Regions from separate parts of the Priestia sp. 179-F W1.4 NHS genome, predicted to be linked through region 3. Evidence: riboswitches for the same ligand, from Rfam matches in the RefSeq annotation. Region 3 holds a riboswitch; each other region holds the start of a gene.

Region 1 (3,361 bases), on a different contig from region 3:
CAATAAAAGGGAAAGATAAAGTTATCTATCACCAAAGGGGAAAACGCTATGGATAAAATGACTCAAGAATTACATGATTTTTTATTACAACATGTGAATGAAATGGCTCAAGAGTGGTTAGATTCTCGAGAGATAGAAGAGAATTCTGTTTATACAGCTGATGCTTCTCCAGAGGTAACTGAATACCTTCGAGAACAAAATCACTATTTTACCCGTACAATAGTGAAGGTCCTAAAGGATGGATCTTTTAAAAATCTTAGTGGTTGGGCCCAAGAGATTGCAACCAAACGAGCTCGCTTAGGGAATCCTCTTTACCTGAGTATCCGTCATTTCAAAAAGTTTCGTGCTATTTTTCTTAACAAGGTTGAAGCATTTATAAGCCTCCATCAGTCTAGTATTACACAACAAGATATTATTCTATGGAACAGAACCTTAAACGAAGCCTTTGACCGGATGATTGAACTCTTTACCATGTATTATGGACAAGTAGCAGAGGCGCAAGTATATGCTCAAAAAAAGCTAATTTCAGAACTGAGTACACCAATCATTAGTATTTCAGATACAGTTGGTGTTCTTCCTATAATTGGTCAGATCGATGACTATAAGAGCAATGACTTTGCGGGAAAAATTATGATGCAGGCAAAAGACCTTGAATTGTCTTGCCTAATCATTGATCTATCAGGTGTACCTTCCATTGATACAATGATGACCAATGAATTGTTTCAAGTCGTAAACATGTTAGAATTGCTAGGAATTGATACAACGATTACAGGTATCCGTCCAGAAATTGCTTTAACAGCCGTTCAATTGGGTATAGACTTCAGTAAAATAAGAACCTATGGAAAACTAAAGGACGCAGTAAGTGACCTTTTGCATATAAGGTAAAAGAATTATAGCAGCAGGAAGACTACCAATGGAAGGTAGTCTTCTTATTGTTGGATAGAAATAAAGACGGAATAGCTAGTAACTAAGCATCAATTGAAATTAGTAATTTAACTTATCAAAAGAAGGGTTTATTTTATTGTTATTGAATCTGTACAAGACGTTTTATCTCAAATCTCAATTCCAGAGAGGGGAAATGACAATGGCCATTGGAAGAGAACGAGCTGCAAGGAGTATTTTGGGTCAATCAGGATTGAGGAATAGGAATCCAGAAAACGCTATGCTTGATGAAAAAGATAAAAAATCTCGTACCTCAGATTTTGAAAAAGTTCCCACTCCTCGTCAGGGGTCTACTCGAACAGCAAGGATGGCAGAAGAATATAGGGCTGAATATAAAAGGGTAAAAAGAAGAGAGCAATTTTTGCAAGATACAATAGATTTATTAAACGATTGTAATAACAAGCAATCTGTTGAAGAGTTAAAGGAATTAATTAATTTAGCAAAAGAACGATTAACTATGTATAAAGGCAAATAGAAATTATTTCTTTTTTTATCAATGAAGTGCTGTAATATGAATACGTTCACATTCACATTGATGTGAGTGCATTTTTGCTAGGAGAGAGCAGCCAGTATATGATGGTTGCTCTTTTCGTATTTGTAAGAAGATGTGACTATATGAAAGATTGGTTTAGCGTATTCGCTCTAAGAAATGAATCAAAGAGAGAAATTAGAAGTGAGGAATAGCGCTCCTTGCAAAGTGCAATGAAGAGGCTAGGTATAATGGAGTCAGATATTTTTTGAATACAATTGGTGAAGATAAATAACAATTAGGTAATGGAGCCAAATTCTTTAAATACTATGTAGCTATTGCGATAAGCTTTCCTGTCCAAACCAAAAACAAAGAAGAACCCTTACTGTAGTAGGTAATGAGGAAGTAATGAGATAAGAGATGTGCTATTTCTGATTTTCCAATTTTTTGTTGACAAGCTAAGAAAACAAGTGTAATATTTCTTCTAGTTAAATAAATTGAATATTCTTATCTCGAGAGGTGGAGGGACTGGCCCTAGGAAGCCTCGGCAACAGACTGTTAAAGTACTGTGCCAATTCCAGTAGCAATTTGCTTGAAGATAAGAAGAGAACCCATAACGATTATTAACCTCTTCTTATTTTTAAGAAGAGGTTTTTTATTTTAAAAAGAAAGAAGGAAACAAACTCATGACAAAGACACTAGTGAAGGCTCCATTTAAAGCTGATCACGTAGGCAGCTTTTTACGCACAACTCCCCTTAAAGAAGCAAGAAAAGCGTATGCAAATGGTACAATTAATGAAGCCGATCTAAAATCTGTAGAGGATAAAGAAATTGAAAAGCTTGTCCAGAAGCAAATTGAAGTAGGTCTTAAATCTATCACGGACGGTGAATTTAGACGTTCTTGGTGGCATTTGGACTTCTTATCAGGCTTAGAAGGTGTAGAGCTGTTTGAGACAGAATATATCAGCCAATTCAAGGGTGCAAAAACCAAAAATAACGCGATTAAGGTAGTAGGTAAAGTAGACTTCAATCATCATTATATGGTAGAACATTTCACGTTTTTAAAAGGAGCTGTCGAACGCCATGGTGATGGAAGCCAAGTCGCTAAATTCTCACTTCCAAGCCCAAACATGTTATTTACTCGAATTCAAGAAGATACATATTACAATGGAAACAGAGATCAATTTTATCATGATACTGTGGCTGCTTATCAGAAAGCGATTCAAGCCTTTTACGACGCAGGCTGCCGTTACCTACAATTAGACGATACTTCGTGGATTGATTTTGTTTCTGAAGAACGAATCAATGCGGTTGTTGAGAAGCTGGGTATGGATGTAAAAGACATTATCAATACTCGAGTAAGTTGTTTAAATGATGCTATTTCTAAAAAGCCTGAAGATATGCTCATTACTATGCATATTTGCCGTGGAAACTTTAGATCTACTTATATCACAAGTGGTGGCTATGATACTATATCCGATGCAATCTTTACTAACTTACATGTAGATGGGCTTTTTCTTGAATATGATGATAACCGTTCAGGAGATTTTGAACCATTAAAAAGCTTTACAGGTAACAATCAAACTGTTGTTTTAGGGTTAGTAACATCTAAATTTCCTACACTAGAAGATACTGAGGTTATTAAGCAAAGAATTCAAGAAGCAAGTCAGTATGTTCCTCTAGCTAACTTGTCATTGAGTCCGCAATGTGGCTTTGCAAGTACAGAAGAAGGAAATGTATTAACAGAAGAGGAACAGTGGAATAAAATTAGTCACATAATTAAAATTGCTCAAGATGTCTGGGGAGCCAACTAAAAAGTGAGAATCGCTTTTTAATTTTACATAAGTAGCATTCTAGATGTGTTGAAATACGATAAATAGGCGGATCTTATAACCGAAAAAAGGAAGAATGAAGTTCATTCTTCCTTCAGCCATTATTATAAAGTTTTAT
Region 2 (3,361 bases), on a different contig from region 3:
TAGATTGGATTCACTTCGTTGTGTCTCAGCCTCTTTTAGAAAACCGTACGAAACCTTGTAGCAGAAGGCTAAGCCAAGCGTTATAATAGATAATGAATGATGATATATTCTCTATATTTGTCATATATTTGTATTACATATGTAATTGAAGAAAAACATTCACTTGATATACTGTTTAATGACTTAACTTTATCTTAACATTCACAGTGAAATGCCTGTTTATAGAAACTTAGAACATACACAGCAAATGGAGGAGCTATCATGGCAAACGAAAAGATGCAAGAAGGACTCAATCGTTTTATTAAGGAAGATTTAAATGACCTTTTAGGTAGACTGTTCCCCCTAATGGACCGAGAATGTGCGGAAGAAAAGAGATTGCTTATCGAAACGGCGGTAGAGTACATTTATTCTTCAGGGTATCATCAAGGAGCAAAAGACTTGATCGAAACACATCGAAAAGATGATTACAAATTATTAAGGCAAAAATTAGCGTCAACGCCTCCTGAAAACTAATTTTTTTGAAATTTCTTTTGACAACATAAATGTAAGGTGTTAAGATGACTCTACATTCAAAATATTATAAACAATTAAAACTCTTATTGAGAGAGGCGGAGGGACTGGCCCTGTGAAGCCCGGCAACCATTTAACAATCTTGTTAAAAAGGTGCTACATCCTGCAAAGCGTACAGCTTTGAAAAATAAGAGAGGATTTCATAGATACTATGCCTCTCTATTCATGATAGAGAGGCTTTTTATTTTATGTAAAGGTATTTTGAATGAACAATTTCATAGAAATGCATCAGGTGCTGTGTAACGAATGTACGCAGCTTAAAAGGGAAGACCGGTGAAAAGCCGGCGCGGTCCCGCCACTGTAATGGGGAGTAACTTATTAACCACTGTTTCATGCTGAAATGGGAAGGGATAGGAAGCGATGAACCTAAGTCAGGAGACCTGCCTGTTGTATGCACTTAAGCTCTACGGGATATAGAGAGGAGTGAGGAATACGTGTTGAGAAAAACAGACTATCTCAACTTTAGTTAAGTATGCGTATCATCTCTCTTTTCATTTCGAAAAGAGAGATTTTTTAGTTTAGCGGAAAAAAAGAAATATACAGGGAGTGGAAAAAATGAGCAGTGTAAAAAGTTCAAATGTAGGTTATCCAAGAATTGGTGAAAAACGAGAATGGAAAAAAGCGCTTGAGCAGTTTTGGGCAGGAAAGCTAGAGAAAGATATCTTTCTTCAGGAAATTGAAGCTCTTCGTCTAGGACATCTAAAAAAACAGCGTGACGCAGGAATTGAATTAATTCCAGTCGGCGATTTTAGCTTATACGATCACGTGTTAGATACAGCCGCTATGTTTGGTTTGGTGCCAAAGCGCTTTGAATATAACGGAGGCCCGGTATCCCTTGAAACGTACTTTGACATCGCGCGAGGAACAAAAGGTGCGGTAGCCTCTACGATGACAAAATGGTTTAACACAAATTATCACTATATCGTACCCGAGCTTGAGGAATGTACGCCGGCACTTGTAGAAAATCGCCCGCTTCAATTTTACAAAGAAGCAAAGCAAAAGCTGAATATCAAAGGCAAACCCGTTATTTTAGGTCCAGTAACATTTGTGAAGCTGTCAAAAGGATATAAAAAAAGTGAGTTTAAAAAAGTAGTTGAACAGTTTGTTCCTCTTTATGCAACAATCTTAGCGGAGCTGGAGGCAGAAGGGGTCGAGTGGGTACAAATAGATGAGCCAATTTTAGCTACAACGCTATCGAAAGAAGACCTGGCACTGTATAAAGAAGTCTATGAAGCTTTGAAAAAAGCGGCACCGAATGTAAAAGTCATTTTGCAGACGTACTTTGACAGCGTAGATTACTATAAAGAAGTAGTTGCTCTTCCTGTTCATGGTATTGGCTTAGATTTTGTACATGACCGAGGCGAAAATCTCACGGCGCTTAATAAATATGGTTTTCCAACTGATAAAGTGCTGGCAGCAGGAGTGATTGACGGACGAAACATTTGGCGTGAAAACTTGGACGAACAGCTTTTAACAATCAGTGAAATTGAAGAAGCCGTATCAAAAGACCGTTTGATTCTGCAGCCTTCATCAAGTTTATTACATGTTCCTGTCACGGTGAAAAGCGAAAAAACCATTGAGCCAATTCTAAAAAACGCGCTGTCTTTTGCAGATGAAAAGCTGAAGGAAATCTCGCTGTTAACAAAAGCGGTGCAGCAAGGAAAAGAAGCAATAGAAAAAGAAATAAGTGTAAGCAAACAAGCGATTCAAGCATTAAATGGATCATCTGTTCGAAATCATCAAGACGTGCAAAAAGAGCTGAAGCAGCTGCACAGCTATAAAGCAGAGCGCCAAGCGCCGTTTGACGTACGTCAACGCGTTCAACAAGAAGCGTTTCAACTGCCGCTTCTTCCAACGACAACAATTGGAAGCTTTCCGCAAACAAAAGAAGTGAGAAAAGAGCGTCTAAAGTGGCGTAAAGGAGAATTAAGCGACAAAGCGTATGAAGCGTACATTAACGCTGAAATCAAAAAATGGATTGAAATTCAAGAAGACATCGGCTTAGATGTCCTTGTGCACGGAGAGTTTGAGCGTACGGACATGGTTGAATACTTCGGTGAAAAATTAGGAGGCTTTCAGTTTACGAAGTTTGGCTGGGTGCAATCATACGGTTCTCGCTGCGTCAAGCCGCCGCTTATTTACGGAGATGTCTCGTACGAGCAGGCGATGACGATCAAAGAAACGGTCTACGCACAGTCTCTAACCAATAAGCCTGTTAAAGGAATGCTGACGGGGCCAATTACAATTTTAAACTGGTCGTTTGTGCGTGATGATATCCCGCGCTACGACGTGGCAAATCAAATTGCGCTTGCTCTTAGAAAAGAAGTGGAAGCACTTGAAAGTCAGGGCATCTCAATGATTCAAGTAGATGAACCGGCGCTGCGTGAAGGACTGCCGTTAAAACGAGAAAACTGGGAAAGCTACTTGAACGCCGCGGTGTACGCGTTCAAATTAGCCACGGTATCGGTGCAAAACGAGACGCAAATTCACACGCATATGTGCTATTCGGAATTCGAAGAGATTATTGATGCGATCAAAGCGCTTGATGCCGACGTGATTTCCATTGAAACGTCCAAAAGCCACGGTGAATTAATTTATGCGTTTGAAAAACATACGTATAACCAGGGAATTGGACTTGGCGTATATGATATCCACAGCCCGCGCGTACCGAAGCTTGAAGAGCTGACACGAAACATTGACCGCGCTCTAAAAGTGCTTGATCCTGCATTGTTTTGGATTAATCCCGACTGCGGTCTTAAAACAAGAGGAATCAGCGAGACGGTGGAAGCTT
Region 3 (3,361 bases):
TTGCAAAAGCAAAGATGGAAGTGATGCCGCTCACGGCTGAAAATCATTTTCTGCCCGTATACGAAGAGATAGGTGAACGTGCTAAAGAACAGGCAAAGCTCATGTTTTTAAACTATCCGAATAATCCTACCGGTGCAGTGGCAACGGCAGAATTTTTTGAAGACACCGTGGCGTTTGCTGCCAAGCACGATATTTGTGTGGTACACGACTTTGCCTACGGAGCCATTGGATTTGATGGTGAAAAGCCAATCAGCTTTTTACAGACTCCTGGTGCAAAAGAGACGGGAATTGAAATTTATACTCTTTCTAAAACGTATAACATGGCGGGATGGCGAGTTGGATTTGCTGTAGGAAATGAAAGTGTAGTAGAAGCTATTAATCTTCTTCAAGATCATATGTATGTCAGCCTCTTTGGGGCGGTTCAAGAGGCAGCAGCGGCAGCTCTGTTAGAATCTCAACAATGTGTGAATGATTTAGTTAAGCGATATGAATCTAGACGCAATACCTTTATTCAAGGGCTTCAAGAAATTGGTTGGGACGTTACATCTCCAGCGGGCTCCTTTTTTGCATGGCTAAAAGTTCCTAAAGGATATACTTCTGAACAATTTTCAGATTTACTTCTTGAAAAAGCCCACGTTGTAGTGGCACCTGGAGTAGGCTTCGGAACATATGGTGAAGGCTATGTGCGCGTAGGACTGCTGACGGATGAAGAGCGCATGAGAGAAGCTGTATCTCGAATAAAAAAATTAAATTTATTTTAAAAACGCATTGACAATCCTTTTTGAGTTGGCTTAATATGTAAGAAGTTAACGAGATTAATAACCGATAAATCCTAGCGGTATTTTTTATTTAGTATATAATCTACGAATTCAATTTAAATAAATAGCAACTTTCTTATTAAGAGTAGGTGGAGGGACTAGCCCGATGAAGCCCGGCAACCGACTTAACGCATGTTAAGCACGGTGCTAATTCTTGCAGCAGCAGCTGAGAGATAAGAAGAGCAACGAAAGCCTCTTCTTAATCACAGAAGAGGTTTTTTTTATTAACGATATTAAACAGCAAGGGAGTTTTTAGCATAATGAGTGAAATCGTTGCAAGCTACTTACTACATGACAATAAAGGAAATTTTCATAAAAAAGCGGAAGGAATTGCTTTAGGACTAACCGTCGGCTCATGGACAGATCTGCCGCTTTTAGATCAACAGCAGCTTCAAAAGCATAAAGGGCGCGTCGTATCCGTAACTGAGCTTCAAGACTGCGAACGTGTTAACGGATATTTAGGCGGAGAGGTTAAGCAGGCTATTGTCAAAATTGCTTATCCTACTGCCAACTTTTCAAGAGATTTACCGGCTATTTTAGTTACGGTTTTCGGAAAACTATCACTTGATGGAAAAGTGAAATTATTAGACTTGGATTTTCCTGATGAATTATTAGCTGAATTCCCAGGACCGCGCTTTGGAATAGAAGGTATACGAGAGAAACTAGGCGTTTATGACCGTCCGCTTGTGATGAGTATTTTTAAAGGCGTGATTGGAAGAGACATGACGTACTTAACAACTCAGCTGCGTGAGCAAGCGCTTGGCGGAGTGGATTTGGTTAAAGACGACGAGATTTTGTTTGATAGTGAACGAACACCTTTTGAAACTCGCGTTACAGAAGGAAAAAAAGTACTGAATGACGTATACGAAAAAACGGGACACCGCACGCTGTATGCTGTTAATTTAACGGGACGAACGTTTGAATTAAAAGAAAAAGCGAGAAAAGCAGCTGAGCTAGGAGCCGATGCTCTTTTATTCAACGTATTTGCTTACGGGTTAGACGTACTGCAGGCACTTCGAGAAGATGATGAAATTAACTTGCCGATTATGGCACACCCAGCTGTTAGCGGAGCGCTTACGCCATCAGAGTTTTACGGTTTTTCAAATTCATTGCTGCTTGGAAAGCTATTGCGCTTAGCCGGAGCGGATTTCTCTCTGTTTCCATCACCATACGGAAGCGTAGCGCTTTCTCTTGAAGATACGACAGGCATTGCCTACGAATTAACGCGTCCTGTATACAAATATAAGCAGTCTTTCCCGGTTCCTTCAGCAGGAATTCATCCTGGAATGGTACCGCAGCTTGTGAAGGACTTTGGAATCGACAGCATTATTAATGCAGGAGGCGGAGTTCACGGTCATCCAGAGGGAGCTATCGGAGGAGGAAAAGCATTCCGTGCGGCGATAGATGCAGTACTCTCTCATCAAACATTAGCCGAAAAAGCTGAAGAATCAAAAGAGTTGCAAAAAGCTTTGCAACTATGGGGAACAGTAGAGGTGAAAGCATGACATCGTTAAAAATCTTTTGTGACTTTGATGGAACAATCACAAACAGCGATAACATTATTGCTATTATGAAACAATTTGCTCCTCCGGAGTGGGAAAGTATTAAAGACGACGTGCTAGCACAACGCGTCTCCATTCAAGAAGGAGTAGGGCAAATGTTTGCCTTGCTTCCCGTGGAATTAAAGGAAGATATTATTTCTTATATTTTAGAGACGTCTGCTATTCGAGATGGATTTGATGATTTTATTGCCTATACAAAAGAGCATCATATTCCGCTTTATATTGTAAGCGGAGGAATTGACTTTTTTGTAAAACCGCTTTTGGGAAATCGAGTTGCAGAGGAAATGCTCTACTGCAACGGATCTGATTTTTCCGGTGAGCATATTTCCATTACGTGGCCTCATACATGTGATAAACAGTGTACAAATGACTGCGGCTGCTGTAAGCCAACGATTATTCGCCATCTTGCAGATGAAAGAGATCATACGGTTGTTATTGGCGATTCAATTACAGATTTGCAGGCTGCCAAATTAGCTGACACTGTCATTGCGCGTGACTTTTTAATTAAAAAATGCGAAGAGCTATCTCTACCGTATCGTCCTTTTTCTACTTTTTATGATGTGATTCACCATTTACAAGAATTAACAGAAGAGGTGAAAGCATGAGTATTATGGCTCAGCAAAGATTACACGAGCTTGCAGATATAAAAGATGAGTTGGCAGAGCGCGATTGGTTCTTCGGTACAAGCGGAAACTTAGCGATTAAAGTGGATCAAAATCCGACAACTTTCTTTGTATCAGCAAGTGGAAAAGATAAAAGAAAACGCACAAATGAAGACTTTTTGTTAGTTGATCAATACGGGAAGCCTGCAGAAGAAACACATTTAAAGCCTTCTGCTGAAACGCTTTTACACGTTAAGATTTACGAGTCAACGAATGCTGGGTGCAGCCTTCATGTACATACAATCGACAACAACGTGATCTCTGAACTGTACGGAGATGAAGGGTTTATTTCATTCAAAGGCCAAGAAATTATTAAGGC

Evidence for each region. A riboswitch is a leader RNA that binds a small molecule or an ion and turns the genes downstream of it on or off. The one in region 3 is predicted to bind S-adenosylmethionine.
Region 1: another riboswitch for S-adenosylmethionine. It lies ahead of ACH0CI_RS26400 (5-methyltetrahydropteroyltriglutamate--homocysteine S-methyltransferase); the one in region 3 lies ahead of mtnW (2,3-diketo-5-methylthiopentyl-1-phosphate enolase).
Region 2: another riboswitch for S-adenosylmethionine. It lies ahead of metE (5-methyltetrahydropteroyltriglutamate--homocysteine S-methyltransferase); the one in region 3 lies ahead of mtnW (2,3-diketo-5-methylthiopentyl-1-phosphate enolase).

Annotation. Positions count from the first base shown of each region.
Region 1 is NZ_JBIQFF010000017.1:12,443-15,803, forward strand. Features, by position in the region: gene ACH0CI_RS26390 (STAS domain-containing protein) at 49-885, shown strand; gene ACH0CI_RS26395 (hypothetical protein) at 1,085-1,417, shown strand; SAM riboswitch class I at 1,916-2,016, shown strand; gene ACH0CI_RS26400 (5-methyltetrahydropteroyltriglutamate--homocysteine S-methyltransferase) at 2,098-3,225, shown strand; gene ACH0CI_RS26405 (alpha/beta-type small acid-soluble spore protein) at 3,361-3,361, opposite strand, start outside.
Region 2 is NZ_JBIQFF010000001.1:1,251,821-1,255,181, forward strand. Features, by position in the region: gene ACH0CI_RS06565 (hypothetical protein) at 1-3, shown strand, start outside; gene ACH0CI_RS06570 (hypothetical protein) at 262-513, shown strand; SAM riboswitch class I at 594-704, shown strand; cobalamin riboswitch at 784-972, shown strand; gene metE (5-methyltetrahydropteroyltriglutamate--homocysteine S-methyltransferase) at 1,126-3,361, shown strand, end outside.
Region 3 is NZ_JBIQFF010000002.1:500,940-504,300, reverse strand. Features, by position in the region: gene ACH0CI_RS13075 (pyridoxal phosphate-dependent aminotransferase) at 1-761, shown strand, start outside; SAM riboswitch class I at 892-998, shown strand; gene mtnW (2,3-diketo-5-methylthiopentyl-1-phosphate enolase) at 1,079-2,323, shown strand; gene ACH0CI_RS13065 (2-hydroxy-3-keto-5-methylthiopentenyl-1-phosphate phosphatase) at 2,320-2,985, shown strand; gene ACH0CI_RS13060 (methylthioribulose 1-phosphate dehydratase) at 2,982-3,361, shown strand, end outside.